DNA from 4 places in the Pseudomonas simiae genome. Region 4 is predicted to be linked to each of the others. Evidence: predicted binding sites of a transcription regulator. Region 4 holds the regulator's gene; each other region holds the start of a gene.
What was found. Region 4 encodes FliA, which starts transcription of late flagellar genes. Its sites were predicted from a motif close to CTAAAGTTTNNNNNNNNNNNGCCGNTAA; they were not measured.
Positions count from the first base shown of each region.

Region 1: the regulator FliA is predicted to act here: its motif matches at 2,504-2,531, upstream of flgM (flagellar biosynthesis anti-sigma factor FlgM).
Region 2: the regulator FliA is predicted to act here: its motif matches at 3,023-3,050, upstream of PF1751_RS14200 (methyl-accepting chemotaxis protein).
Region 3: the regulator FliA is predicted to act here: its motif matches at 2,697-2,724, upstream of PF1751_RS29690 (methyl-accepting chemotaxis protein).

Region 1 covers NZ_CP010896.1:4,710,385-4,715,784, reverse strand. The annotation lists gene PF1751_RS21360 (MFS transporter) at 1-717, shown strand, start outside; gene PF1751_RS21355 (flagellar brake protein) at 778-1,527, opposite strand; gene PF1751_RS21350 (flagella synthesis protein FlgN) at 1,624-2,094, opposite strand; gene flgM (flagellar biosynthesis anti-sigma factor FlgM) at 2,143-2,466, opposite strand; gene flgA (flagellar basal body P-ring formation chaperone FlgA) at 2,608-3,372, opposite strand; gene PF1751_RS21335 (chemotaxis protein CheV) at 3,465-4,397, shown strand; gene cheR (protein-glutamate O-methyltransferase CheR) at 4,442-5,269, shown strand.
Region 2 covers NZ_CP010896.1:3,170,626-3,176,025, forward strand. The annotation lists gene PF1751_RS14185 (AraC family transcriptional regulator) at 48-953, shown strand; gene PF1751_RS14190 (LysR family transcriptional regulator) at 950-1,861, opposite strand; gene PF1751_RS14195 (aldo/keto reductase) at 1,979-2,974, shown strand; gene PF1751_RS14200 (methyl-accepting chemotaxis protein) at 3,108-5,102, shown strand; gene PF1751_RS14205 (SRPBCC family protein) at 5,184-5,400, shown strand, end outside.
Region 3 covers NZ_CP010896.1:3,198,870-3,204,269, reverse strand. The annotation lists gene PF1751_RS14320 (MFS transporter) at 1-664, opposite strand, end outside; partial or broken gene PF1751_RS28425 (putative 2OG-Fe(II) oxygenase) at 900-1,088, shown strand; gene PF1751_RS29690 (methyl-accepting chemotaxis protein) at 1,102-2,595, opposite strand; gene PF1751_RS14310 (TonB-dependent siderophore receptor) at 2,765-4,918, opposite strand; gene PF1751_RS14305 (Lrp/AsnC family transcriptional regulator) at 5,103-5,400, opposite strand, start outside.
Region 4 covers NZ_CP010896.1:4,352,823-4,358,222, forward strand. The annotation lists gene PF1751_RS19685 (chemotaxis protein CheA) at 1-1,851, opposite strand, end outside; gene PF1751_RS19690 (protein phosphatase CheZ) at 1,863-2,651, opposite strand; gene PF1751_RS19695 (chemotaxis response regulator CheY) at 2,670-3,044, opposite strand; gene fliA (RNA polymerase sigma factor FliA) at 3,213-3,953, opposite strand; gene fleN (flagellar synthesis regulator FleN) at 3,950-4,783, opposite strand; gene flhF (flagellar biosynthesis GTPase FlhF) at 4,890-5,400, opposite strand, start outside.

The DNA.
Region 1 (5,400 bases), 360 kb from region 4:
TACGCTTCTCAACAGGGCTTGACCACCGAGCAAGTGGGCCTGTTCATGGGTAGCTGCATTTTTGCCGGGCTGGTGGTGCAGTGGCCATTGGGCTGGCTGTCGGACCGCTATGATCGCGCGCTGCTGATCCGCTGCTTTGCCCTGTGCCTTGCAGTGGCGGCGTTGCCGCTGGCGATATTGACCCAGGTGCCGCTGGAAGTGCTGTTTGTCGCGGGCTTCGTCTGCTCCCTGGTGCAGTTCTGTCTTTATCCGCTGGCGGTAGCGTTCTCCAACGACCATGTGGAAGGTGATCGCCGTGTATCGCTCACGGCCATGCTGCTGGTGACCTACGGCGTCGGCGCCAGTATCGGGCCGTTGCTCGCCGGTGTGGTGATGAAGCTGTTCGGCAGCCAGATGCTGTATGCGTTTTTCAGCCTGTGTGCGTTGATCCTGGTGTGGCGTATTCGGCCCAAAGCGGTGACCAACCTGCATCAGGTGGACGATGCACCGTTGCACCACGTGGCGATGCCCGACAGCATGTCCAGCTCGCCGTTGGTAGCGGCACTTGATCCGCGGGTGGATGAGGCGGTGGTGCAGGAGCAAATGCAAACTGCGGTCCCGGAACCTGAGCCGGAAGCCGAGCCGGCCCCAGAAGTGGAGGAGCCACCCTTTGTCGGGCCGCCTGAGCCTGTGGGGCCAGACGAGCATCCTCACGACTTGAGCAGGGCGCGCCCCTGAATGCAAAACGGGCAGATCCCATCAGGATCTGCCCGTTTTTTTTGCCGCGATCGTTAAGTGTTAAAAATCGTCGTCTTTGTCGAAGCGACGTGCTTCGCGTTGCAGTTGGTACACGAACCGCTCGACCTGGCGCTGCACCAAGCCGCTCATGTTGTGGAAGCGCACGCCGGCGAAGGTCGTGTTGATCTTCTCTTCGAAATGCAGGTAACGCAGTTCGACAGCGGTGGTCATGCTGCCAAAGGGCAGGGCGGCGATAAAACGGTCATAGACCTGGCCCAGTTGCAGTCGCTCGGAGATATCCCCTTCAAAGCGCAATTTGCAGCCAGTGGCGGAAATATCCAGCAGCTTGCCGCTGATAGGCGCCTTGAGCTTCTCGCCACCCAGCTCGATGTTGACCAGTTGTGCCAGCTTCAAGGCGGCGCGGAAGGCATTGCGGCGCTGATGGTAGACCACTTCGTCGGGCATGTTGCCGGTGTAGATGCGGTGGCCGTCCTTTTCGCTGATGCTCAGGCTGCCGTTGCTTTCCCAGGCAACGCGTACACCCTCGTGGAAGCCTTCGATGCGGAAGGGTTCACCGTTTTCCAGGTAGCGTTCGCCGTCACGGGGGATCATTTCATCCAGGGCCAGGGTGCCGCTGTCCCGATTGACGTCCACCAGGTAGCTCTGGAAGCGCTGGCTGCGTTCATGGAAGGTGATGATCAGCGGGTCATGGCTGTCTTGCAGCATCCGCAAAGTGCTGGCGATTTCCAGAGGGGTGGTGAGGACCTTGGGTGGCTGCGGAGCATCTTCCGCATTAAGGGCGTTGAACACGGTTCTTCCATCTCCAGACAAAATACGACTACACGCAAGAGCGGGCATTTTGCCAGTATGTGGCGCGCCTTGGATAGGTCGCGCTGTAATCCGGCGTCAGGCTTGGCTGCGGGTGCTTGGCTTGACCAGGCGCGAGGTGGAGCCTTGAGCGTTGTAAAGCGCCGGGGGCTCGCCGCCGTGAAGTATGCGCAACTGGTTGGCGGTCGTGGCTTGCTGAAGCTGGATCGACTGACCGTTGAGCAGGTTGGCTTCCTGGCACTGGGTGAGCAATTGATTGAGTTCTTTGCTCTGGGCCAGCAATTGATCGCCAACCGTGGAGTGGCTGGCCAACTGTGCCAGGCCGTCATGGTCTGCCGGCAGGCCCAGGCTGGTCAGGATCTGGCTGCGTTTCTTGCCGTGCTGTTCCAGCAGGACAATCAGCGATTGCTTGCGCGCCAGGATTTCTTCCAACAGGGGCATGTCTCGGCCGTAGAGGGCCAGGGATTCCTCCCTGAGCAGCTCGAGCAGCTGTTGTGTCGGCGCTAGATCATCAATGATCAGTTGAAGCAGATTTTCGTCGTGATGCATGGCTGGCCTTGGGGTTTAAGCGTCCAAAAGCCCGGCGCAGGCCTTTGCCTAGCGCTCGGCTTCGAAATTAAGCAGCTTGCTGGCTACACGGTTGCTGTCGACTTGATAGCTGCCATCGGCGATTGCCTGTTTCAATTCGGCCACACGGGCTTTATTGACCACCGGTTGATCGCGCAGCGAGTCAGTGACCTTCTGCAACTGTTGAGCCTCATTGCTCAGGTGTACGGATTCCCCGCTCTGGCTGGCGCTGGCCTGTTCCGCCTTGGCAGGCAGTGGCTGGGCCTTGGCTTCTACGCTGTCCTTGGTGCCAGTAGCTCGCGTAGGGGCCGACGTGGTCGGGGTGTTATTTAAACGACTGAAATCGATGACCATGATCAAAAAACCTCTGGGTATTTGGACGCTTGCCATGTTTTCGGCCATACCCGGACAAACTTTAGGCGCGAATGACAATAAATCTCCGCACGGCACTTCTCATGCACAGTGTAGGAAAACCCAGCGTCCTGTACCAGTAATCTATAACGCGACCTCGACTTGCCCTGGGGCTGTCACCCGCGCTTTGATCACGCGGTTGGAATTGAGGTTCTTGACGCGAATCTGTTCGCTCATGCCGCCGTTGGACAGCGCTTCCCCCGGCATCTTCACTTGAAGCGCACCGCTGCTGGCGGAAATCACCACTTGGTCGCCCTTGCGAATCACCTCCGCTTGCTCAAGATGCACCAGAGTGAGGACTTGGTCAGTGACCACTGGTCGGGTCAATTTTTGCCCGATGGCCTGGTCGAGGGACGTCAGGTAGCCCTGGCTGATCATGCTGATGTCGCGTTCGCGTAGTACAACGTCCTCAAAATCGATGATCCCGGTGCGCTTGAGTGGGCGAGCCACTACCACTACATCACGGAACAGCTTCACCTGGGCCGGCACGAACACCGTCCAGGGCGAGGCGCCGTCGCAGCGCACCTTGACCGTCACCCGGCCAATCGGCTGAGCGGGGCTTTCCAGGGTGGCTGTCAATTCCTTGTCGCACTTTGGCATGCGCAAGCGCGGGTCCAGTTGGTTGACCTGGATTTCATAACGCCCCGGTGTCTGGGTGGTCGCCAGATAATCTTCTACAGTGAACTCAAGAAAGCCTTGGGTGACGCCGATAAGTAGATCAGGCAAGGTGACGTTGTCCGCACGGGCCGTAGTGCCCAGGCCTAGGGCAAGCAACACCAGCGGTGCGCAGAGCAATCTGCGAAACCGTGTCAGGATGGGGCGTCGGGAAACTGTCGTTTTAATATCCATGACCAATAAATAGCAAAGGCCGTGCCGTTTAGCGTTGGTGCGCGTCACTGCCCTTATAGGTATGGCCAAAGGTTCAGCGTGGGAGTCAAGGCATGGCAGGAGTAATGGATTCAGTAAACCAGCGCACACAGCTGGTAGGGCAGAATCGCCTGGAGTTGTTGCTTTTTCGCCTGGATGGCAAGCAGCTGTATGGCATCAACGTGTTCAAGGTGCGGGAAGTGCTGCAATGCCCCAAGTTGACGATCATGCCCAAGTCCAGCCCGGTGGTGTGTGGCGTTGCCAACATCCGTGGTGCGACGATCCCGATTCTTGACCTGGCCCTGGCCACGGGTTCGGCAGGATTGCAGGACCGTGAGAGCCCGTTCGTTATCATTACCGAGTACAACACCAAGACCCAGGGTTTTCTGGTGCGCTCGGTGGAGCGCATCGTCAACATGAACTGGGAAGAGATCCATCCGCCGCCCAAGGGCACCGGTCGCGATCACTACCTCACGGCGGTGACACGGGTGGATAACCAGTTGGTGGAAATCATCGACGTGGAGAAGATCCTCGCCGAAGTGGCGCCGACCTCGGAAACGATTTCCGTGGGGGTGGTGGACGCCGAAACCGCGCACAAGGCCGTTTCCCTGCGGGTGCTGACGGTGGACGACTCCTCGGTGGCGCGTAAACAGGTGACCCGTTGCCTGCAGACCGTCGGCGTGGAGGTAGTGGCCCTCAACGACGGTCGCCAAGCGTTGGATTACCTGCGCAAGCTGGTGGACGACGGCAAGAAGCCGGAAGAAGAATTCTTGATGATGATCTCCGACATCGAGATGCCGGAAATGGACGGCTACACCCTCACGGCCGAGATACGCAACGATCCACGCATGCAAAAATTGCACATCATCCTGCATACTTCGTTGTCGGGGGTATTCAACCAGGCGATGGTCAAGAAGGTCGGTGCCGATGACTTCCTGGCCAAATTCCGTCCTGATGACCTGGCATCCCGGGTAGTCGACCGGATCAAGGCAGCAGATCACGGCTAGGGGGCATTTCCCCTGGCGGTCACACGATTTAAGAGGCGGTATCATTGTCTACGGGTAATTTGGATTTCGAGCAGTTCCGGGTCTTCCTGGAAAAAGCCTGTGGCATATTGCTCGGTGAAAACAAGCAGTACCTGGTATCCAGCCGTCTCAACAAACTGATGGAGCAGCAGGGCATCAAGTCGTTGGGTGAGCTGGTTCAGCGCATCCAGGGGCAGCCGCGCAGCGGGCTCAAGGAGATGGTGGTCGATGCCATGACCACCAACGAAACCCTGTGGTTTCGTGACACCTACCCCTTTGAAGTGCTCAAGAACAAAGTGCTGCCGGAGGCTATCAAGGCCAGCCCGGGCCAGCGCCTGCGGATCTGGTCGGCCGCCTGCTCTTCGGGGCAGGAGCCCTACTCGATTTCGATGTCCATCGATGAGTTCGAGCGGACTAACATGGGCCAGTTGAAGGCCGGAGCGCAAATCGTCGCCACCGACCTCTCCGGCACCATGCTCACCAATTGCAAGACCGGCGAGTACGACAGCCTGGCCCTGGGCCGTGGTTTGTCCCAGGAACGCCTGCAACGTTACTTCGACCCGAAAGGGGCTGGGCGTTGGGCGGTCAAGGCGCCGATCAAGAACCGTGTGGAGTTTCGCTCGTTCAACCTGCTCGACAGCTACGCCAGCCTGGGCAAGTTCGACATGGTGTTCTGCCGCAACGTGCTGATCTACTTCTCGGCCGAAGTGAAGAAAGACATCCTGCTGCGCATCCATGGCACGCTCAAGCGCGGCGGCTATCTGTTCCTCGGCGCTTCGGAAGCGCTAAATGGTCTGCCGGACCATTATCAGATGGTGCAGTGCAGCCCTGGGATCATTTACCAGGCCAAATAGTACGCAAACCTAAATGTGGGAGCGGGCTTGCTCGCGAATAAGGTCTGTCAGTCATAGATAAGTTGACTGCTCCACCGCATTCGCGAGCAAGCCCGCTCCCACATTTGTTTTGCGGCAACCCTCCCAATAGC
Region 2 (5,400 bases), 1.2 Mb from region 4:
TCAATAGTCTAAAGTAGCGATTACTTGCTCTTGAGTCTTTCCCTTAGATGAATTCGTCCAGTGCACTTGTCGATTGGTTATTAGACAGCCTTGAACTCGACACCAGCCTGTTCCATGTGGGTCGCTACTGCGGCGATTGGCATGCGAGCACCCATGGCCTGGCGAGCGCGAGTTTCCACCTGATCGTACAGGGCCGGTGCTGGCTGCATATCGACGGCGACACCACAGCCCATCGGCTGGACAACGGCGATGCGGTGTTCCTGTTGCGCGACTTGGAATATCGCCTCTCCGGCGAACCCACGGCGGCGGGCGCGCAGGAATGTCCCCGCGTGCCAATGGTGCCCCTGGACAGCGCCGCCAGCGATGGCGTCGGCCTGGTGTGTGGTTTTTTTCACTTCCAGTCCGGTTTGTCAGCGATGATCGTCGACACCCTGCCCGCGTGGATCATCTTGCGTGCGGGCGATCCCTCACTGACCGCCGCACGCAACCTGTTCGAACTGATCCTGCAAGAATGCGAGCGCTTGCCTGCGCCCTCTTCCGCGTTGCTTGAACGGCTTTGCCACCTGCTGTTTCTGTACGTCCTGCGCCAACAGGTGCTGGACAACAGCGCACTGGGTGGCCTGGCCGCGCTGGCGCGGCAGCCGGCGTTTGCCGACCTGCTGGAACAGTTGATCGCCCGCCCGGCCGATGCCTGGACCCTGGAAAGCATGGCCGCCTGCACCGGGTTGTCGCGCTCGGCGTTTTTCAAGCGCTTCAATGAACTGTGCGGACAATCGCCGGGGCAGGTGCTGTTGATGATGCGCATGCGCCATGCCTGCCAGTTGTTCAAGCAGAACCAGACGGTGGCGGATGTTGCAGTGGCGGTGGGTTATCAGTCGGTGGCGGCGTTTACCCGGGCGTTTCACAAAGTGACTGGGCAACAGCCTGGCGCTTATCGCAAGGCACAGGCTTAGCGCCGCAACCCGGTGCCGGGCGTGGCGCAGAGTTCGACCAGCCAGTCCACGAACACCCGTACGCGCAGGGACAGTTGACGATGCGGCGGGTAGAGGGCCGAGAGCGCCATTTTCGGTACCGCCAACCGTGGCAACACCTCCACTAACGTCCCCGCGGCCAGTTGGCGCATGGCGTGATAATGCGGCGCCTGGATCAAGCCGAACCCAGCCTCGCAGGCCGCGAAGTAGCCATCGGAACTGTTCACCGCCAGGCCCTTTGGCAGGTTGACGGTCTGCCATTCGCCACCCACCTCGAACTCCAGGCCAAACCGTTTGCCACTGGCGCTGGAGACGTACTCGACCATCTGATGGTTGGCCAGGTCTTCAAAAGACGTGGGAACACCCCTGCGCTGCAGGTAGCAGGGACTTGCCAGGGTCAGTTGATCCATCATTGCCAGAGGCCGCGCCACCAGCGATTCATCCAGGGCCAGGCCACCGCGCAGCACGCAGTCCACACCCTCGCGGATCAGGTCCACGGGGCGGTCATTGAGGCCAATCTCCAACTCGATCTGCGGATACCGCGCGGTGAAGTCCGGCAATGCCGGGATCACGATCAAACGGCCGATGCCCGAGGGCATATCCACGCTCAAAGTCCCACGTGGACTCTGGCGGCTGGTGGAAAACACCGCTTCAGTTTCCTCAAGGTCCGACAGCAATTGCACGCAGCGCTGGTAATACGCGGCCCCATCCAGTGTAGGGCTGACCTGCCGCGTGGTGCGTTGCAACAGCTGTACGCCAAGGTGCGCCTCCAATTGCTTGATCAGCACCGTCACCGAGGCGCGGGGCAGTTGCAGGCTGTCGGCAGCCTTGGCAAAGCCACGCAGTTCGACGATCCGGGTGAACACGCGCATCGCGTTGAAACGGTCCAAACGCCGGCTCCTTGAGCTGATTATTTAGAAATTACGAACAGTGTTAGCGCTTTTAGCCGGTTTATCCCGATTTTGTCCAGCGTGACAATGCAGGCCTTCTCAACAAGGAGTTCCCCCATGCACACTCGCCAACTCGGTAACAACGGTCCCCTCGTCTCCGCCATCGGCCTCGGCTGCATGGGCATGAGCGATTTCTATACCCCCGGCAGCGACACGCGGGAAGCCACTGCAACGCTGCACCGCGCCTTGGAACTGGGCGTCAGCTTTCTCGATACCGCCGATATGTACGGCCCTCACACCAATGAACAATTAATCGGCAAAGCCATCGCCGGCAAGCGTGACCAAGTGTTCCTGGCCAGCAAGTTCGGCATCGTGCGCGACCCGGCACACCCGGCAGCGCGTGGCGTGGATGGCCGGCCGGAGTACATCCGCGAAGCCATCAACGGCACCCTGCAGCGGCTCGGTGTGGAGACGCTGGATTTGTACTACCAACACCGTATCGACCCACAGGTTGCTATCGAAGAAACCGTTGGTGCCATGGCCGAGCTGGTGCAACAGGGCAAAGTGCGCTACCTGGGCTTGAGCGAAGCCTCGGCCGCCACCCTGGAGCGCGCCCACAAGGTGCACCCGATCAGCGCCCTGCAAAGCGAGTATTCGCTGTGGAGCCGCGACCAGGAACACAACGGCTGCCTCGCCGCCTGCCAACGCTTAGGCATTGCGTTTGTGCCCTACAGCCCGCTGGGCCGTGGTTTTCTGACCGGCGCACTGCAAAGCCCGGACGACTTCGGCGCCGATGACTACCGTCGCTTCAGCCCGCGCTTCCAGGGCGAAAACTTCGGCAAAAACCTGCAGTTGGTGAAGCAGGTACAGGCCTTGGCAGCCGACAAAGGTGTCAGCGCCGGGCAACTGGCACTGGCCTGGGTATTGGCCCAGGGCGACTACATCATTCCGATTCCCGGCACCAAGCAGCGTAAGTATCTGGAAGAGAATGTGGCAGCCCTCGCGATCAGCCTCAGCCCGGCCGAATTGGCAACGCTGGAGGCGATCTTCCCCGTTGAAGCGACCGCCGGCTTGCGCTACCCGGAAGCGGTGATGGCCATGCTGGATATCTGAACGAGGGAGCGCCCTCAACAGGCGCTCGCTTTTCTTGCACGATCGTACCTCAAGCTCTTTCCACCCAGGCCGATAGCCCTACGAAGCTCTAACAAAGCCGCGTCGATAATAAACGCTTCGTAAGGACGACCCCATGCCCCCACTGCGCTCCATCCAAGCCCGCTATACCCTGTTCCTGGTGCTGTTCGTCCTGGTGTTATTTGTGTTGACCGTCGTGGGCATCGGCCAGTTGGTCGCCCCCACGCTGCGTCACACCGAAGAGCAGGTGGTGCTCAACCGCATCGCCGAGGTGGCTGAACAGATCCAGGGCGAGCTGAACAAGGTTCAGTCCCAGCAACGCAGCATTACCCAGACCGTCCCGTTGCTCGACAGCGATGCCATCGACAAGGTCCTGCCTGGCCTGGTCGACCAGTATGGCGAGCTGAAAGTCTTCGGTGGCGGGATCTGGCCGCTGCCTAACCAGCGCACACCGGGGCGCAACAAACACAGCACCTTCTGGCACCGCGACGCCTCGGGCAAGTTGGCGGTGAATACCTTCTGGAACAGCGACCCCGCCCCCAACTACTACGACCAGAGCTGGTACAAAGGCGGCCTGGCCTCGCCACGCGGCCAGTGCGCCTGGGCCGCCGCCTACAAGGACGACGCCAGCCAGGAGCCGCGCACCAACTGCGCCATGGCCATCCAGCGCGACGGCGTGCCCTATGGCGTCGCCACCATCGACGTGACCCTGGGCTTTTTCAATGACCTGGTGGCCAGCAAAGAGAAAGACATCGGCGGGCAAATGCTGATCGTCGAAGGCGACGGCAAGATCATCAGCAACAGCACGCGTATCAGCAGCCCGGTGGTGCTCAAGAACATCAGCGAACTCACCGGCACCTCCGCGTTCGCCGCCCAGGTCAGCAAAGCCCTGGCCCAACGCGACCAGGCGCTGCAACGCAGCGAGTTCGACAACCAGGGCGTGGCCAGCACCTTTTACATGCGCCCGATCGCAGGCACACCGTGGTTCCTTGCCACCGCCCTGCCTACCGCGTTGATTACCGCCCAGCGCGATGACGTTCTCGGCACCCTGGCCCTGCTGCAAATCCCCATGGTGCTGTTGCTGGTGCTGCTCGCCGTGTATGCGATCCGTCAACTGGTACAGCGCATGAAGTCGCTGAAAACCAATATCGACGCACTGTCCACCGGCGATGCCGACCTTACGCGACGCATCACCATTCGCGCTGAAGACGAACTGGGTGCCATCGGCCACTCGGTAAACCGCTTTATCGTCTACCTGCAGAACATGATTGGCGAAGTCACCCAAGCAACCGGCGCCATGTCGTCGAGCCTTGAGCAACTGCAGCGGACCTCGGCGCACACCAACCAGATCCTGGTGCGGCATGCCTCGGAGACCGACCAGACGGTCACGGCCATCACCGAGATGAGCTCCACTGCTGACACCGTCGCGCAAAACGCCGCCGAAACCGCCGCGTTCACCCAGCGCGCCAATGAGCATGCCGACCGTTCCCGCGTCGTCGTGGGTGAAGCGTCCAACAGCGTCAGCGCCTTGATTGGCGAAGTGTCCAGCGCCACCCACAGCGTGGAAAACATGCGCCAGGACGCGGCGCGCATTACCGAAACCCTTGGCGTAATCGGTGCGATCGCCGGCCAGACCAACCTGCTCGCCCTTAACGCCGCCATCGAAGCTGCGCGCGCAGGCGAGCAGGGTCGTGGATTTGCAGTAGTGGCCGACGAGGTCCGCGCGCTCGCCGCACGCACTCAGGCCAGCACCTCGCAGATCAACGAAATGCTCACGCGCCTGACTGCCGGCGTCAGCTCCTCGGTAGCGGCCATGGAAAACACCCAGGCCAGCTGCCAGTCGGCGGCGGATGCCACGGCGCGGGTGAACACCGGCCTGGATGAAATGGCCGGCTCTGTCAGCCACATCAACAACCTCAGCACCCAGATCGCCACGGCGGCCGAGCAGCAAAGCGCGGTAACCGAGGAGATCAACCGAAGCATGGTGCAGATCCGACAAATGGTCGAAGAGCTGGTGCAGAGCGGCCATGCCACCGAAACCAACACGCAAAGCCTGTTGGATGCGAATGGTCGGGTAATCGCGCTGATGGGTCGATTCAAAGTGCGCTGATAAACGGCTGAAACACTCCCGTGCAATGTGCGGGAGTGGGACTATTCTGACAGCTCCTAGTCGCAACACAGGAGGTGTGGCATGCGAGCTGCCGAGCAGGCGGTCCGTTTGGAGCGGATCAGTCAGGAACGCTTTATCAAGGCCCCCATCGATGCTGTCTATGACTATGTGACCCAACCGGATCGCTGGCACGAATGGCATCCCACGTCCCTCAGTGCCGATACCGGCACCACCGGCTCACTGCCTGCCGGTGCGCGCTTCACCGAATTCATCGACTTGCTGGGGGTCCGCGTCCCCA
Region 3 (5,400 bases), 1.2 Mb from region 4:
TAACGGCCTGGAAGGCGGGCGTCTCGTCCAGCTTCCAGCGCAGGTAAAGCCCCACCAGGCCGAGCGGCGCGGCGATCAGGAACGGCAAGCGCCAGCCCCAACTGCCCATGGCCTCGGCGGACAACGACGCTTCCAGTGCATACGCCACCACCGCGGCGGCGGCGAAAGCGGAAAACGTCGACACCGGCACGAAGCTGCCATACCAGGCGCGCTTATCGCTGGGCGCGTGTTCCATCAGATAGGCACAGGCCCCGGCGTATTCGCCCCCGGCGGAGAACCCTTGGGCGCAGCGAATCAGCGACAAGAGGATCGGCGCCGCTACGCCGATGGCGGCATAGGTCGGCAGCAGGCCTATCAAGGTAGTGGCGCCGGCCATCAGCAGGATCGTCATGGCCAGGGTACGCTTGCGGCCGATGCGGTCGCCGAGCATGCCGAAGAAAATCCCGCCCAGTGGCCGGAAGGCAAACGCCACGGCGAACACGGCGAAGGTTTTGAGCAATGCCGCGCTGGCGTCGCCGCTGGGGAAGAACTGCTGGGCGATGGTCGTGGCGAGGAAGCCGTAGACGGCGAAGTCAAACCACTCGACAAAGTTACCGATGCCGGCGGCGATGATGACCTTTCGCAGAGTCTGGGGGCTGACCTGTTCGGTGGAGGGGCTCGTCATGGGGGAAGGCCTCGGGATAGCGATGGGGATGACTGATTATCGGGGCAGGCTGTTGGGCGGCGGGGCCCAAAAGAGTCGTCCGCGTAGTCAGCAGCGACTTGCGGGTATTGGGGGGAGGCAGGAATTGGGCCAGGTGAGGCAAGGAGCCTGTGCGCAACTGTGATTAAGACTTTAACAATGGTTTACATCGCTGAACCTTTGATGCCGGTATGGTTTGTGGCTACTGGCAAACATCATGGTCGCCTCGACCTACAATCCCGCCTTGCGCATGCGGGTCGAGGATTGCCTGACGGCCGGGTTCAGCAGCACCTGTGTCGCCAGTAGCGGGACATTGATTATGTTTCCATCCTGGTTGATGCACTCGGTACGACGCTTTAAGGGAACGCGGCCACGGATCTCGATCGCGTTCAACTTCGGTACATGACGCCCCTTAGGTTTCACTGATGGAAGCGTCTGCCCAACGCATCCAACCGCACCGCAATCGGCGGCAGCTGCTCACTGCTGCGAGCCAGGGTTTCCACATCGTTGGCGGTGCTTTGCGCAATGCTCTGCACCGACTGCAACCGCCCGACAATCTCCAAGTTCGCCTCGGTCTGCTCGCGGGTGGTGGTCACGATTCGCCCGTTCAGGTCGTCGATCTGTGCGATGTCGCTGCCCACCGCGCGGAGCATATCGACGGCGACCTGGCTGTCTTCCACGCAGCGGTCCACGCCTTGGCGGCTGTCGTGCATGGCTTCCACGGCCTGGCGGCTGCCGTGTTGCAGGCTCTCGATGATGGTCTTGATTTCCTGGGTGGACACTGCCGTGCGCTGCGCCAGGTTGCGTACTTCGTCCGCGACCACGGCAAAGCCACGGCCTTGCTCGCCGGCGCGGGCGGCTTCGATGGCTGCGTTGAGGGCGAGCAGGTTGGTCTGGTTGGCGATGCTGCTGATCACATCGAGCACGGTGCCGATCTGCTCGGCCTGTACGGCCAGACCTTGCACCGTTTCATGGGTGCCGTTGAGGCGTGAGGCCAACTGGGTGATTTCCTGCTGGGCGCGGCCGACACTTTCCTGGCCACGCAAAATCTGTTGGCTGGCCTTGCCAGCGTGATCCACCGCCTGTTCGACATGCACGGCGATGTGGCCCATGGCGTCTTCCATACGCTGCATGGAACCGGTCATCTGGGTGATTTCCGCCAATTGGTGCCGCGCGCCTTTTTCCAGGGTGCCGCTGGCGCTGGCCAGTTCCTGGCCGAGTTGGCCAAGGCCGTGGGAGTCGCGCGCAACGCCGTCTATCAGGTGGGTGATCTGTTGCAAGAAGTGATCGAAACGCTTGGCCAGGGACATGTGCACCTTGCCTTCGCCCTGGGCGGTTTGCGCCGAGATCTGTGTGGTGACGGAGAGCATCTTCTCGAGCATTTCCTGGCTCTCGACCGCTTCGGCCTGGCTGTGCACGGCCAGGTACAGCAGGGCGACGGTCTCCATCACCACGTAGAAGGCATGCACGAACACCATGGTCCAGCCGCCGTGATGCTCCATCACAAACACCGGAACGCCTTGATGTTGCAGGGCATGGAATACCACATGGTGCACGGCGATGGTGGCGGCGGCGACCAGGATCGGCAGCCAGTCGCGATAAAACGTCAGCACCGCCAGCAACGCGAAGATCCCGAAGTGCGATTCGATCACGCCCTGCGCCTGGTTAATGTGCAGCGCCGCCATGACCATCAAACCTGCGCCGAGGGCGCAACGCATCACGCGGCTGCCGCCTATCGCACGGTAGAGCAGTGTGAGCACCACGCTGGTACTGCCGCCAACAATGATGGCTTGCATCAAGGTGTCGTGCCAGAACGCCAGGCCCAGGGAGAACAGGAACATCAGCCAGACCAGCGCCAGCATGATGCGGTCGGCTTTGCGGTAGTGCTCGAAAAAACGCGTGCGAGTGGGCATTCACACTTACTCCATGTGGTCTGGCCGAATCAAAGTGAGGGGCAGGGTGGAGCGAATCAGATATTTTTTTGGTTTTTATTGGAATCAGTGATGCCAACCGTATATCGGCATCAGGAGGCGGGACTTTAGGCGCGGCTACCCGGACGGGTAGCCGCTTATCGGGCGATGGTCAGAAGCTGTATTTGGCCGTGACGCCAAAGCTGCGCGGGTTACCGTAGGTGTCGTTAGGACCCCAGATCGGGCTGTTGCCGATGGCCGAGTAGTAGGTGCGGTCGAAGATGTTGTTCACGTTCAGCTGCAGGTCCAGGTGCTTGTTCACCTGGTAACCGGCCATCACGTCTGCCACGGCATAGCTGCCTTGTTCCAGGCGATAGGTATTGCTGTTGGCGAGTACCACATCGTTGTACATGCGGCTCTGCCAGTAGACATTGCCTCCGACGCGCAGCTTTTCCAGTGGGCCCTGGAAGCGATAGGAAGTGGTCAGCTTGAACAAACGTTCCGGGGTGTCGGTGTCGAAACGCTGGTTGTTGTTGGACGCGTTAGTGTCCTTGATGTAATGCGCACGGGTGTACGTAAACCCGCCGCCGACTTGCCAGTTTTCGGTGAGCGCGCCTTGCAGTTCTAAATCGATACCTTGGCTGCGTACCATACCGGAGGCCTCATAGCAGGTCATGATCGGGCAGCCCGCTTGGCTCTCGGGCAGGGTAGCGCGGTTTTTCTGGTCGATCTGGAACACGGCGAGGCTGGCGTTGAGTGCGCCGTTGAAGTACTCGCCCTTGATACCGACTTCGTAGTTTTCGCCGACGATAGGTTCAAGTGGTTTGTCCGAAAAGTCCCGGTCTGTCTGTGGTGTGAAGATGTCGGTGTAACTCGCGTAAACGGAGTATTGGTCGTTCAGGTCGTAGATCACGCCGGCGTAGCGCGTGAGGTTGCGGGTGACTTTGTAGTCGCCGTCGCCCTGGCGGTCATCGTAGTCGTACCAGTCCACGCGGGCACCCAGGATCACCTTGAGCGGGTCGGCCAGGTTCAGGCGGGTGGTCAGGTAAACGCCGTCCTGGGTGGTGATGTTGTGGCCTTTGCCGTTGCGCACGAAGTCCGGTTTTGCCCCATTGAACGGGTAATTGGTGTCGTAGGGGCTGTATTCCTTGGACGTGGCGTCATAGACGCGTTTGCTGGTGCCCACCACCACTTCATGGGTGCGGCCGAAGGCTTCGACCGGGCCACTGAGGAACGTGTCCAGGCCGTACTGTTTGTCGTCCTGGTGCGATTGGTAGGCGGTGCGCGCCAGCGTGGTCTGGTAGCGCGACTGGTAGGTGCCGGTGAACACGCCATCCAACTGTGATGACGAGCCGGCGATGTGGAGCTTCCAGTCATTGGCGAAGCGATGTTCGATATCACCGAATACAGTGTCGATGGTGAGCTTCTTGTTTTCCCAATCGGAGCCGGGGTTGGTGGAGCGGGGCAGGTTCAGGTGATGGCCGTCGGTGCCGATGGGCAAGCCGCCCCAGAAGAAGTTGGTCTGGTCTTGCTGGCGCGAAAAACCCAGGGTGGCAGTGGTGTTTTCGCTGAGGTCGGCTTCACCGATGGCGTAGAACAGGCCGTGGTCGCTTTCTTCTCCTTTGCGAAAGCTGTTGGCGTCGCGGTAGGAACCCACCACGCGGCCGCGCAGGGTGCCGCTGTCATTCAAGGCGCTGGAGGCGTCGAACTCGCCGCGATAATCGTCCCAGCTGCCGGCGGCACCGGTGATCGACACCTGCGGCGTGGCGGTTGGACGCTTGCGCACAAAGTTGATCGCCGCCGACGGGTTGCCGGCGCCGGTGACCAGGCCCGTGGCGCCGCGGATCACTTCCACACGGTCGAACATCGCCAGGTTGGGCTGCACACTGTTGGCGTAGCCGGAATAAGAGCTGGGAATGCCGTCGAACATCATGTTGTCGATGTCGAAGCCACGTGAGCTGTACGTATGCCGACCGGGGCCGCTGGACTGGCTGAGGAAAAGGCCTGGCGTGTTCTTGACCACGTCGTTGACGCTGGTCATGGCCTGGTCGTCCATGCGCTGGCGGGTGATCACCGTGACGGCTTGGGGCGTCTCGCGCATGGTCAGCGGGAGTTTGGTGGCGGTCGCCATTGCTCCGGTGGTGTAGGACTGGGTGCCTTCGGTGGTCTGGCCCAACTGTTCACTACTGATCTGGGTGGCGCCCAATTCCAGTGGGGCGGCTTTTTCCGCCTCAGCGGCAAACACCGCAGGTGAACTTGCAAGACAGACGGCCAACGCCATCAGACTGGGTGAAAAACCTTTGCCGCCGTGTTGTTGCACAGACATGAAACTGACTCTCCCCGAATGCCTTCCGTGGCGAATAATAAAAGTGTTGATAATTATTCGCATCAGTGTGACATGTTGATCTTTTGGGAAAAAGGCTTCAGAGAGAATTGGTTAACGAATTTTTCACCTCCGTGTGACGGCAAATCGCCATGCCGTCGCCCTGGAAATGCGACGTGCGCAGCGCTTATTCACGCAAGGGGATCGCCACTCGACTCGTCGCCTTGACCTCCCTCAGCGCCAGGCTCGATTGAATCGACGCAATCCCCAACTGCCGCCGTAACACGCTCTCGACAAACTCGCTGTAGCTGTCCAGATCTTCCGCCAGCACCTGCAACAGGTAATCCGCATCACCGGTGATCTTGTGGCAGGACAACACTTGCGGCAGTTCCTTCACCACGGCTTCAAACGCATCCGGCGCATGATCGGTATGGATCGCAAAACGCACATGCACGAACGCCATGATGTCCAGCCCGAGCATCTTG
Region 4 (5,400 bases):
GTTGACCAGCGGGAAAGCGAAGGCCTGGTTGCCCAGCATCACCATCAGGGTTGGCATGATCGCCAAGGTCAACGGCACCTTGATGACGATCTTCGAGCCCTGGCCCTTGGTCGAGTAGATGTTGATCGAGCCGTTGAGCTGGCTGATCTTGGTCTTCACCACGTCCATGCCGACGCCACGGCCGGACACGTCGGAAATCTCGGTCTTGGTCGAGAAGCCCGGGGCGAAGATCAGGTTGTAGCACTCGCTATCGGTCAGGCGGTCGGCGGCGTCCTTGTCCATCACGCCACGCTTGACCGCGATATTGCGCAATATCGCCGGGTCCATGCCCTTGCCGTCGTCAGTGATCGACAACAGGATGTGGTCGCCCTCTTGCTCCGCCGCCAGGATCACTTTGCCGTTGCGGGACTTGCCCGAGGCTTCGCGTTCTTCCGGGGTTTCCACGCCGTGGTCGACAGCGTTGCGCACCAAGTGGACCAGCGGGTCGGCCAGGGCCTCGACAAGGTTCTTGTCGAGGTCGGTTTCTTCACCCACCAGTTCCAGGTTGATTTCTTTCTTCAACTGGCGTGCCAGGTCACGAACCAGGCGCGGGAAGCGGCCGAAGACTTTCTTGATCGGCTGCATCCGGGTTTTCATCACGGCGGTCTGCAGGTCGGCGGTCACCACGTCGAGGTTCGACACGGCCTTTTGCATGGCTTCATCGCCGCTGCTCAGGCCCAGGCGCACCAGGCGGTTACGCACCAGTACCAGTTCGCCGACCATGTTCATGATGTCGTCCAGGCGTGCGGTATCAACGCGCACGGTGGTTTCGGCTTCACTGGCGGGTTTATCGGCAACCGGTGCGGCGGCGGCACGTGCCGGAGCAGGTGCGGCAGCCGGCGCAGGTTTGGCCGCTGGTGCAGGGGCAGGCGCTGCAGCTTTGGCGGCAACCGGAGCAGCCGTGGCAACCGTCGCCGCTGGGGCCACTTCGCTGAACTTGCCCTTGCCGTGCAGTTCGTCCAGCAGCGATTCGAACTCATGATCGGAGATCAGGCCGTCGCCGGCCGGTGCTGCACTGGCCGCGGCAGGCGCTGCGGCCGTGGCGGCGACTTCCGGCAAGGCGTCGGCCACGAAGGTGCCCTTGCCGTGCAGTTGGTCGAGCAACGCTTCGAATTCGTCGTCGGTGATATCGGTGTTGGCATTGGCGGTCGGTGCTGCCGGCGCTTCCGACACAGCGGCAGGTGTCACGGCGTCGGCCGCGAACTGGCCTTTGCCATGCAACTGGTCAAGCAGGGATTCGAACTCAGCGTCAGTGATGTCTTCGCTGGTTGGCGCGGCAACAGCCGCAGCCGGTGCTTCTGCCTCGGCCTTCACGGCACTGAGGGAGTTAAGCAACTGCTCGAATTCGCTGTCGGTCACATCCGGCTCGGCCTCAGCCACTGGCTCGGGTGCTGCTTCTGCTACCGGCGCAGCCGACAGGTCGGCGGGCTCCGCATAACGTGCCAGCGCAGCCAACAGTTCCGGAGTGGCCGCGGTGATCGGGGCACGTTCGCGGACTTCGCTGAACATGCCGTTGACCGCATCCAGTGCTTCGAGAATCACGTCCATCAATTCCGAATCAACGTGACGCTCACCCTTGCGCAGGATGTCGAACACGTTCTCGGCAATGTGGCAGCATTCCACCAGCTCATGGAGCTGGAGGAAGCCGGCGCCCCCTTTTACAGTGTGAAAACCGCGAAAAATTGCATTGAGCAGGTTCGCATCATCCGGTCGGCTTTCCAGCTCGACCAGTTGCTCGGACAACTGCTCTAAAATTTCGCCGGCCTCTACAAGGAAATCCTGAAGGATTTCTTCATCGGCGCCGAAGCTCATGTGGGTGCTCCTTAGAAGCCTAAACTGGATAACAGGTCATCAACATCATCTTGACCCGATACAACGTCTTCACGTTTATCGGCATGAATCTGCGGACCTTCACCCTTGGCGAGATGTTTTTTTGGATCTTTTTCCGAGAGGATCGCTTCGCGGTCATGTTCAATGCCGGCAAAACGGTCAACCTGGCCTGCCATAAGCACCAATTTGAGCAAGTTGCTTTCCACTTCGGTGACCAACTGGGTCACACGCTTGATCACCTGACCGGTGAGGTCCTGGTAATCCTGGGCGAGCAGAATGTCGTTGAGGTTGCTGGAAACCGTGCGGTTTTCCTGCTCGCTGCGTGACAAGAACCCTTCGACCCGACGCGCCAACTCACGAAACTCTTCAGCGCCGACTTCGCGGCGCATGAAACGGCCCCAGTCGTTGCTCAGGGCCTGGGCTTCGTTGGCCATACCGTTGACCAGAGGCGTGGCGTTTTCCACCAGGTCCATGGTGCGGTTGGCCGCTGCCTCAGTCAGCCTGACCACATAGGACAGGCGTTCGGTGGCATCAGTGATCTGCGAGATTTCCTCAGCCTGGGGCATGTGTGGGTCAATCTGGAAATTGACGATCGCACTGTGCAGCTCGCGTGTGAGCTTGCCCACTTCCTGGTACAGGCCGCGATCACGGGTCTGGTTGAGCTCATGGATCAACTGCACCGCGTCGCCGAACTGACCTTTTTCAAGGCTTTCGACCAACTGGTGAGCATGCTTTTTCAGGGTCGACTCGAAGTCGGCCTGCGATGATTCTTTATGCTCCATAGCTCCCCCGTGGCAGCATCAATGACCGATGCGGTCGAAGATTTTTTCAATCTTCTCTTTCAAGGCCAATGCAGTGAATGGCTTGACCACGTAACCGTTTACCCCAGCTTGGGCGGCTTCGATGATCTGCTCACGCTTGGCTTCGGCGGTCACCATCAGCACAGGCAGGCCGCGCAGCTTTTCGTCAGCACGTACGTGGCGCAGCAAGTCGATACCGGTCATGCCCGGCATGTTCCAGTCCGTTACCAGAAAGTCGATGCTCCCGCTGTTGAGGATCGGAATGGCCGTAATGCCGTCATCCGCCTCGACCGTGTTAGTGAACCCAAGGTCACGCAACAGGTTTTTTATGATCCGCCGCATCGTTGAGAAGTCATCAACGATGAGGATTTTCATGTTCTTGTCCAATTCGACCTCCAAGCAGTCTTAAACGCGCCCAGCACCTGGACGCGCCATTTCAATCAACAGGCATTACACAAAAAGGACTGCCGAGGGCACCACGGGTCGAACCCGCGAAGGCTGGTCGCCCTCACGGTCTCGTCTGCAGTGTCCCCACACTGCCTGTCAGCGCGCTCGCCACTCTCCCAAACGCCCCCGCAAGCGGGCTGCGCACTGGCTGTGCAACTGGCTGACCCGCGACTCGCTGACCCCCAGGACCTCACCGATTTCCTTGAGGTTCAGCTCTTCGTCGTAGTACAACGCCAACACCAGTCGCTCACGCTCCGGCAAATTGGCAATCGCGTCCGCCAACGCCCCCTGGAAACGCTCATCTTCCAGGTCACGCGATGGCTCCATATGAGCGCTCGCGCCGTCCTCGTGCAGCCCTTCGTGTTCGCCGTCCTGCAACAGGTCGTCGAAACTGAACAGGCGGCTGCCCAAGGTATCGTTCAAAATCCCGTAGTAATCGTCGAGACTCAATTGGAGTTCGGCCGCAACTTCGTGATCTTTAGCGTCGCGACCGGTTTTTGCTTCAATTGCGCGAATTGCGTCACTGACCATGCGCGTATTGCGATGCACCGAACGCGGCGCCCAGTCACCTTTACGCACCTCATCAAGCATCGCGCCACGGATACGGATCCCCGCATACGTCTCGAAACTCGCGCCCTTGCTCGCGTCATATTTGGTCGACACTTCGAGCAGGCCGATCATGCCCGCCTGGATCAGGTCTTCGACCTGGACGCTGGCCGGCAGGCGTGCCAGCAGGTGGTAGGCAATGCGCTTGACCAAGGGCGCGTAGCGCTCGATCAACTCGCCCTGACTGTCACGGGCAGACCTCTTGTAAGCGTTGTAGCCAGTCGCTGTCATAGCACGGGTCCTGCGCTCGTCTGATGCACCAATCGCTCGACGAAAAACTCCAGATGCCCCCGTGGGTTGGCGGGCAACGGCCAGGTATCGACCTTCTGGGCAATAGCCTTGAACGCCAATGCGCACTTGGAACGAGGGAACGCTTCGTAGACTGCACGCTGCTTTTGCACAGCCTTGCGCACACACTCGTCGTAGGGCACTGCGCCGACGTATTGTAAGGCGACATCGAGGAAACGATCCGTGACCTTGGTCAACTTGGCGAACAGGTTGCGCCCTTCCTGCGGGCTCTGGGCCATGTTGGCCAAGACGCGGAAGCGGTTCATGCCGTAGTCACGGTTAAGCAGTTTGATCAGGGCGTAGGCGTCGGTGATCGAGGTGGGTTCGTCGCAGACCACCAGCAACACTTCCTGCGCGGCGCGCACGAAGCTGACCACGGACTCGCCGATCCCGGCGGCGGTGTCAATCACCAGCACGTCGAGGTTATCGCCGATATCACTGAACGCCTGGATGAGGCCGGCATGCTGCGCCGGGCTCAGGTGCACCATGCTCTGGGTGCCCGAGGCAGCCGGCACGATGCGGATGCCACCGGGGCCCTGCAGCAGCACATCGCGCAGCTCGCAGCGGCCCTCGATCACATCGGCAAGGGTATGTTTGGGCGTCAGCCCCAGCAGAACGTCGACGTTCGCCAGGCCCAGGTCAGCATCCAACAGCATGACGCGACGGCCAAGCTCTGCCAGGGCCAGGGACAAATTCACTGACACGTTAGTTTTCCCGACGCCACCTTTGCCGCCGGTCACCGCGATCACCTGTACGGGATGCATGCTGCCCATTTTATTTCTTTACCTTGTCTTGCTTAGACGCAGGCTACATGGCTTGGCCGCGTGAATCGCTTGCAGACCATCGATGTAGGTACATTTCACGGTGTTCATCCTGCCCTCAACCGACCCGTTTTGCCGGGTTGTGATAAAGGTCGGCGAACATATCAGCCATCGCTTCCTCGCTAGGCTCTTCTTGCATTTGCACGCTGACTGCACGGCTGACCAACTGATGACGGCGCGGTAGATGCAGATCATCGGGGATCCGCGGCCCGTCGGTCAGGTAAGCGACCGGCAATTCATGACTGATGGCCAGGCTCAGCACCTCGCCCAGGCTCGCGGTTTCGTCGAGCTTGGTGAGGATGCAACCGGCCAGGCCGCAGCGTTTGTAGCTGTGATACGCAGCGGTAAGAACCTGTTTCTGGCTGGTGGTTGCAAGCACCAGGTAGTTTTTCGATTTGATGCCACGTCCGGCCAGGCTTTCAAGCTGCATGCGCAATGCCGGGTCGCTGGCTTGCAGGCCGGCGGTATCGATCAATACCACGCGTTTGCGCAACAGCGGGTCGAGGGCGTTGGCCAGGGACTGGCCCGGGTCGACGTGAGTCACCGATACATTGAGAATACGGCCCAGC